DNA from 2 places in the Weissella sp. MSCH1 genome. Region 2 is predicted to be linked to the other one. Evidence: riboswitches for the same ligand, from Rfam matches in the RefSeq annotation. Region 2 holds a riboswitch; the other holds the start of a gene.
What was found. Region 2 has a riboswitch for FMN ahead of ACJ28U_RS09945 (ECF transporter S component). Riboswitches for the same ligand answer to the same signal wherever they lie in the genome.
Positions count from the first base shown of each region.

Region 1: another riboswitch for FMN. It lies ahead of ribD (bifunctional diaminohydroxyphosphoribosylaminopyrimidine deaminase/5-amino-6-(5-phosphoribosylamino)uracil reductase RibD); the one in region 2 lies ahead of ACJ28U_RS09945 (ECF transporter S component).

Region 1 covers NZ_JBJMBA010000032.1:90,977-95,190, reverse strand. Annotated here, with positions in the region: gene ribA (GTP cyclohydrolase II) at 1-974, opposite strand, end outside; gene ACJ28U_RS03490 (riboflavin synthase) at 980-1,567, opposite strand; gene ribD (bifunctional diaminohydroxyphosphoribosylaminopyrimidine deaminase/5-amino-6-(5-phosphoribosylamino)uracil reductase RibD) at 1,567-2,592, opposite strand; FMN riboswitch at 2,762-2,904, opposite strand; gene ACJ28U_RS03480 (DMT family transporter) at 3,055-3,378, opposite strand; gene ACJ28U_RS03475 (multidrug efflux SMR transporter) at 3,378-3,704, opposite strand; gene ACJ28U_RS03470 (hypothetical protein) at 3,803-3,955, opposite strand; gene ACJ28U_RS03465 (thymidine kinase) at 3,962-4,214, opposite strand, start outside.
Region 2 covers NZ_JBJMBA010000045.1:78,370-82,583, reverse strand. Annotated here, with positions in the region: gene ACJ28U_RS09960 (pseudouridine synthase) at 1-751, shown strand, start outside; gene ACJ28U_RS09955 (TMEM175 family protein) at 797-1,387, shown strand; gene ACJ28U_RS09950 (hypothetical protein) at 1,475-1,993, shown strand; FMN riboswitch at 2,020-2,151, shown strand; gene ACJ28U_RS09945 (ECF transporter S component) at 2,239-2,817, shown strand; gene ACJ28U_RS09940 (hypothetical protein) at 2,948-4,000, shown strand; gene ACJ28U_RS09935 (RecQ family ATP-dependent DNA helicase) at 3,993-4,214, shown strand, end outside.

The DNA.
Region 1 (4,214 bases), on a different contig from region 2:
CCGAGGTGTTCGTTCGCTTGGAACGTATCATAGCCATTTTCTTGCAACACATAGGTACGCAACTTTTCAGCGAGTCCAATACCACGCCCTTCTTGGCGCAGGTAAACAACGGCGCCACCCTGCTGATCAATCTGGCGGAGCGCTTCGTGTAGTTGTGGCCCACATTCACATCGGTATGACCCCAACACCTCACCGGTTAGACATTCAGAGTGCAATCTAACTAACGGCACTTCATCTGTCGTCACAGTACTTTGAATTAACAAATCTGGTTCACGGTCAGCCACTGTATAATCCGTTACACGAAATTCGCCGTACGCGCTTGGCAGCTTAATCGTTGGCCCCATCCGATTTGGTCGTTCCACTAACGCTTGGCGGTACGCAATCAATTCCGCAATCGTCAATGTCACTAGTTCTTCCGATGATGCCACATCAGCCAACGCCGTTTCACGTGCCATCCGACCATCTGCGTCTAGAATTTCTATAATAAAGGCGACAGGTGGTACCCCTGCCAACTTAGCCAAATCAACGGCCGCTTCCGTGTGACCAGCTCGTGCTAACACGCCATCGGAAACGGCAACTAACGGAAAAATGTGGCCTGGGCGTTCAAAATCTGTTGATTGCGCTGACAGATTTGCTAATTCCCGCAGCGTCTGCGCCCGATCGACTGCAGATACACCCGTTGTCGTCCCTTTGTGGTCAACGCTCACCGTGAACTGCGTCCCAAATTTTTCCGTATTAGTTGCGACCATTTGAGGGAGTTGTAATTGTGCCGCTCGTTCGGCAGACATCGGTGCGCACAACACGCCACGTCCAACGCGTAACGCCTGGTTAACGTTTTCAGTTGTTGCAAATGAGGCTAACCCCACTAAATCGCCCTCATGCTCACGCTGGGCATCGTCCGATAAAATAATCAATTGACCTTGTTTAAGCGCCGTAATTGCGCGCTCGACACGCTGTCGGATTTCTTGATTCATTTTGTTTACTCCTTCGTCAAATACTTCGCTAACACATCAGTTTCCAAATTAACGACGTCACCAGTTTGAACAGTACGCAACATCGTATGCGTTAAGGTATGCGGAATTAACGCAATCACAAATGCCGTCGCACTAGCCGTCACGACCGTCAAGCTCACACCATTGACCGCAATTGACCCTTTCGTAACAATTTGGTGCATCAGCCCCTGGTCTGCCGGAGTAATCGTTAAATAGACTGTTTCGTCAGTTTGTGACATGGTTGTAATCGTGCCAGTCCCATTAACATGCCCTAACACAAAATGACCATCAAACCGATCACCTGCCCGTACGGCTTGCTCTAAGTTAACGACTTCACCAACCTGATAGTCTTGCATCCGGGTAACAGCCATCGTTGGCACCATGACATCAAAAGTAGCCTCGTGATCGTTATATGTCGTAATCGTCAAACAAACGCCGTCCACCATGATACTGTCGCCTAGTTTTGCGTCTGCAAAATAAGCAGAGGCTGTTTTAATCGCTAAACGGCGTTCTTTTTCATTTCGCTTAGTCAAGGCGACCACTTGCCCAACTTCAGATACAATTCCTGTAAACATTACTTCGCCTCCCTGTAAATGACTTGATGTAGCGCATTACCAACACGTGTCTGTGTTGCAACGGGGCCTTGATTGCCCACCACACCTTTAATGCCAGTTCCTAACACAGCGTCCGTTTGGTAAATATCAAAACGTTGCCAGAGATTAGTCGCTAGAAAGGCACGCACTAGCGCTCCGCCACCTTCAACCAGTAATGATTGGATGCCACGTTGTCCCAAATCATCCAACAACGTGTCTAGTTCACCATCGAAATGCACCGCTTGTGGCACCCGCTGGGCAAACGTGGTGTTTGTCGTATAAATCAACGTTCGCTCATCAAAAAAGGCCGGGTGATGTTGCAAGCGCCCCCGCCGATCGACAATCACGCGCCACGGTTGTTGGTGTGTGATTGGGACATGGCGCACGGTCAGTTGTGGTGCATCAGTTAAGGCCGTCTCGCTGCCAACCATAATGGCACTCATTTGGGCACGTTGCTGATGAATCGCCACATCCGCTTGGTCATCAGTTAATTTAGTGGCTTGTCCCCGTTTGGCAGCAATAAACCCATCAATACTTTGTGCCAACTTCAACGTGACATAGGGCCGTTGCGTTTCAAAAAAATGATGAAAGGCCGGGTTTAGCACCGCACTACCTTGCTGGTTCAACAGCGTGACTGCGATACCAGCCTGCTGTAATTTGGCAATACCCCGGCCACTGACGTGCGGATTAGGATCGCCTTGCCCAATTACAATCCGCCCAATCTTCGCCGCCACGAGTGCATCTGCACAAGCACCGACCTTACCGACGTGCGTACACGGTTCTAGCGTGACATACATCGTGGCCCCAACCAGATCCGCCTGATGTTCCACCTGATTCATCGCCGCGACCTCCGCATGCTGATGACCAAATTGGTGATGGTACCCTGTCGCGATAACGGCGCCATCTTTCACAATAACCGCCCCAACCCGCGGGTTTTCCCATGTTGCGGCCGGATCAGCCTGTTGCGCGGCTTGATACGCTAACTGCATCATTGTTAAATCATCCATGTTTCCCCTAACTACTCCGGGTAGTAAAAAAGCCCCAAGTCTGCTATATCAGCAAACTTGGGGCTGTTGCCAGGTCCGATCAAGCCTTGATCGGTCTGACACCTCGTTTTGGGTATCGAAAAAACTGCGTAAAGGGGCCAAAAAAATAAGCCACTAACGCGATAAATTTTGATATCTTCTCCCATCCAGACTTTACTGTCGGTTGCAGATTCACACTGCATCAACCGGATTGCTTAATCGCAACCCGGGTCACGGACTGAGGCATACGCCATCACCGTCGGTCGGGAATTTCACCCTGCCCCGAAGATTTATTGATTATTTATTTAACACAGCCATCATACAGTTCTCATGAATAATTTGTAAACCCTTATTTTTTGACGCACCTAACAAAAAGTACCGGCACGACCCCCTAAAAAGCAGTCATACCGGTACTTCAACGTTATTCGTTATTTTTTAAATTAGTTAACCGCGACCCGTCGTTAACTTCAAGCCAACAGCTCCGATAATAATCATACTAATAAACAGAATGCGCTTCCAATCACGGGACTCGTTGTACAGCAACATGCCGGCAATTGTCCCACCAGCGGCCCCAATTCCGGTCCAGATTGCATATCCGGTACCCATCGAAATATCACGCAAGGCCAGCGTGAGTAAGCCAATGCTAAGTGCCCCGCCTACCGCCATACCAGCGGCGGCCCACCAGGCGCGGCGTTTCTGCCACTCATTAATCATGATGACACCTGACACTTCCATCAAGCCTGCTAAGACTAAAAATATCCATGCCATCACGCCTTTTCCTCCGCCAATAATTTCAGACCAATAATGCCGCCTAATAAAATGACCAAGAAAACTAATTCCGCAATTGTCATACCATCACCAAACACGACCCACCCGGTTACCACCGTTGCCACGGTACCAAGGCCGACAAAAACTGCATAGGCGGTGCCAACCGGGAGTTGTTCGCTAGCTGTTAGAAACAGTAACATTGACAATCCCAATGCAATTAGCGTTGCGACCCACATCAATGGGGTGTGCGCATGTTTAATACCCACAACCCAACCATCTTCAAAACCAATTGCCAAGATAATCTTGAGCCACGGATTCTTTAACATGCTTTTGCTCCTAATCACTTACTTAATGTGATTATTATACTAGTTTCTGCGCCATTTCGGCTAATTTTGGCCTGAATAACAGAACAGTGCTGATCAGCTCAGTAAACTTTGCGCTCAACAACGCTCATACGGTGCACATTATTTGAATGCGCCCGCGCAAACATTTCAGCATTACTAATGGTATTCGTTTCGTAAAAATGCGTGCCTAATTGATCACGAACCACGTATGTTGTCATTCCCTGTTTCATCATATCCCCCTACTTACCGAACCGTTCCGCCAAAGCTTGCTCATCTGGATGAAAATAGTGATAGCGCGAAACTGGTAAATAAGCCTCATCGCCCCCAATCTCGATTTGCTCCCCTTCATACACTGGCTTACCATCGTGAATACGTAAATTCATCGTCGCTTTCTTAGTGCCAAACGAATCCAACGTCTTCATTTCTTGCAACTTATCAGCAAAAATCAACAATGCTTCAGACCCTGGAAAGAGCCGATTTGAAAAATCATTT
Region 2 (4,214 bases):
AAAAGTAATGGCTCAAGCGGGTGTTGCCTCACGTCGTGCGTCTGAACAATTAATTTTAGACGGTAAAGTGACAGTGAACGGTAAGACAGTTCGTGAGTTAGGTACCAAGGTAGAACCATCAGATAAAATCGAAGTAAGTGGTGAACCAATCGACTCACGAGAAAAGTTGGTTTATTTCTTGTTGAATAAGCCACGTGGGGTCGTTACGACGACAAATGATGATAAGGGCCGTCAAACGGTAATGGATATTGTGGATGAACCAGAGCGTGTCTATCCAGTGGGTCGTTTAGATTATGACACGACCGGTGTTTTGTTGCTGACAAATGACGGTGAGCTCGCGAACCGCTTGATGCACCCAAGTTACCGCATTGATAAGGTCTATGTGGCAAAGGTGAAGGGCATTCCAACGAACGAACAACTTGAACAATTACGTCATGGAGTGACGGTGCGAACAAAGCAAAATGGTCGTTATACAACGTTTAAGGCTGCGCCAGCTCGTGCTGAAATCACGTCGACGAATACCAAGAATCACACGGCAATTGTCAAGTTGACGATTCACGAGGGTAAGTACCACCAGGTCAAGGAAATGATGAAGGCGGTCGGTCACGAAGTATTAAAGTTGACCCGTGAACGTTACGGTATGTTGGATTTGGCAGGGTTGACACCTGGTGAATACCGACCACTACGTTATGAAGAAGTGCAAGCCTTGAAGGCCGGCAAGCAATACCGAAAGTCTGCAGGGCGTTGGTAAGCTAAAAAAGACGGCGTTGGCCGTCGTTTTTTGTAGGAGTAGAGGATGATGGAAAAAGGACGATTAGAAGCATTTAGTGATGGGGTTTTCGCAATTATCATTACGATCATGGTATTGGATTTAAAGATACCATCGAATGGTAATTGGACGGCGATTATGAATGATGCCTGGATGAGCACCTTTTTAGCTTATTTGGTGAGCTTTATTATTACTGCGAGTTTTTGGGTTAGTCACCATCTGATTATCAGCAATTTAAAGAAAGTTGATAGTGGGTTGCTCTGGATTAATGTATTGACACTGTTACCAATGTCGTTGGTGCCGATAACGACTGCGTGGTTTGGTGAATTTCCAAATAGTGTTGCGCCAAGTGTGACTTATGGGTTAGTTTATGTCTTATCGGTGGGCGCGTTGTTCAACTTGAGCCACATTGTGTCGAAGCACATGGCAAATCCAGTTGTACAAAAGCGGATGCGACGGGTGAATCGTAGTCGAATTGGCTTGATTGCAATTGGATTAATCGGCACTGGGTTGGCTTTTATTTGGCCACCAGTCACCGGCGGGATGGTCTTGGTTGTTTCGGGTGGTTGGCTGTTCTTACGGGCAGTCGTTCACGTCAGAGCTTTGGAAGATTTGTAATGGTAAAATTCTGATAGAATATTAACAAACGGGTCATTTCGGTTTGATCAATAATGCTGATATGCACGAAAAACGGAGGTATAAACCATGGCAACACCGGATACAAGAACGGGTCGTAATTTTATGAAGACCGGCGAAGGCATGTATGATTTCGCAAAAAGCCACAAGGTTGCTGGCTGGCCATTGCTATGGAAGCCAATGGGCTGGTTAGGACGTAAGCATTTCAAGAATATTGAGAGCTCGTTGGCTGATGATGAAACAGTTGTGGTGGCCTTTTTAACTAAGATGGCTGGCTTAACGGATGCTGGTGAGCCAACCGGCCGCTATAAGTGGTATGCTTTTGCGCTTGGTGATTCAGGAACGTTGTATTTTGCACATTGGCGACCATTCCATTTGGATTCATTACGAATGACTTTGGATCAAGTGAATACGATTAACCCAGATACGGGTTTAATTCGAGGACGCCTACAAATTCAAACGTTGCAAGGTACCCAAGATTTGACACTGAAGTGGTTTGCACCGCAAATTCGGCGGATTTATGATTTGTTGAATAATGAAAAGCACACATATGACAAGCTCCGTCATAAGGTTGACTTAGATGGTTAATGCGTGGTAAGGTTACACCAATAATTTAATATCTTCAGGGCAGGGTGAAATTCCCGACCGGCGGTAAGCTGCAACGCAGTAAGTCCGCGACCCGCGAATGCGGTTGACATGGTGCGATTCCATGACCGACAGTAAAGTCTGGTATGCAGAAGAACTTATAAATTGACTGGTAATGGTCGGTTTTTTTACGTCGCCCTGGCGTGAAGAAGCCGGCCTTTTAGTATGCCAGGTGGAGGATTTGTTTCATGAACAAGACGCGTCGATTAACGGTTATCGCCTTATTGGCGGCCATTTCGTTTGTATTAATGGTATTTCCACAATTCCCATTAATACCTGGTGCAACTTTTTTAAAGATTGATTTTTCGTTTGTACCGGTTCTGATTGGTGCGCTCATGCTTGATTTAAAGAGCGGTTACGCAATTTTAATTTTACGATCACTATTGAAAGTGCTTTTAAATAATTCGGGTGTGAATGACTACATTGGGTTACCAATGAATATTGTCGCGATGGGTGTTTTATTGACGGTCATTATGTTGATGGTGGGACACCGTGAGTTGACTGTTAAACGCTTTATCGCAGGATCAATCTTGGGAACCGTCGGATTGATGTTGGCAATGGTCATCTTGAATTATGTTTATGCGGTACCGTTGTACGCGATGTTTGCTAATTTCGATATTAAGGCAACGATTGGTCTGGGAACATATTTGCTTTGGATGGTAATTCCGTTTAACTTGATTGAAGGTATCATCCTAACTGCGGTGGCTGGTCTGGTCTTTGTGGCTTTGCGACGGGTCATCACGAACACGCATTCACAATTAAATTAATTCCAATGACGGCTGGTCATGCTGGTGTGTAAAAACCCGCGCAATAGCCGGACACTTTATCCTAAATTGCTTGCACGACTGATATTTCTTCTTTAAACTGAGTAGAAAATAGTGAGAGGTGGTCAAGCAGTTGACAAATGATTTCTTGATCACCCTGTTTTCGGCAGATGAACCTCGCCGGCACAGGGTGATTTTTGGTTTATTGAAGCGTCAAGCAACGGTGTCAACGGAGTATTGGGGTCTGCGTTATGATTTATTGCAAATCTCAGGTTTGATGCCTCGCTTGGACAAGGTAGTTTTTGATCAGCGCATTGCAACGTTGGTAACAGAGGGTCTGCTGTCCGAAGTAACAGAAGGTCAGTACGTGTTGACCGCAGCCGGTCAGGAAGCGCAAATGGCATACCAAACCGCGCATTATGTGCCCGAGCACTTAGCTGTTTTGCTTAAGTATGACGTTCTGACATTTATGCAAGCTTTTTGGCTAGCCAACCAAGTCGTCTCTGAGGTCGCATACGAAAATAAGAAGTACTATCCTTTGCAAATCGATCCGCGCACAATGCTGGCGGTGAAGCAATGGTACGCAAATATGAATTCGCCACGCCTGGTTGCTACGTGGGCCTTAACAATTCAGCGTTTCTTACAGCGTCGGCCGCAAGAGGATGCCGATCGTTTAGTTGCTACGTGGGTCGGTCACAACACACCGGGTCTCAATTTTGAACAACTTGGCTTCCCAGCAACATGGACGGATGAAGATTTTTATTTCTGGCAATTAGATCAGTATGCGATTTGGTCTGAGGAATTACAACGTGGTGCGAATACACCTTTAAAGTTATTGTGGGATGCAGTTGCACACCGGCCTTTGTTGCCAAACAGCGTGCAAGCGTCATATAACGGTGTAATCGCAGGACGTCCGATGGACGAAATGGTGAAGAGTCGCCGATTGAAAGTCGGGACAATTCGTGAACATTTATTAACGGCGGCTATTTGGTTGCCAATCCGTGATTTTCCTTATAAAAACTACTTAACGCCAGATGTTGTGAGTTATTTTGAAGAAAAATTAGTTGGTCCAATTGATGATTGGGAATTTACAACGGTACGGACTTCAGATGATCCACGTGAGTTCTTCTTATTCCGTTTATATGAAATTTACTTAACCAAAATGGAGGTGGCTGCTCGTGGATAAGGAAGCATTGACTGCCGTCTTGACTGACAAGTTTGGTTTTACCAGCTTCAAGCCTGGTCAAGCAGAGGTCTTGGAAGCGTTAACTGCTGGTAAAAATACATTGGCGATGTTGCCAACCGGTGGTGGCAAGTCACTTATTTATCAAATGATGGGTAATCTACGTGAAGGGTTAGTTGTCATCGTGACACCATTGCTGTCTTTGATGCAAGACCAA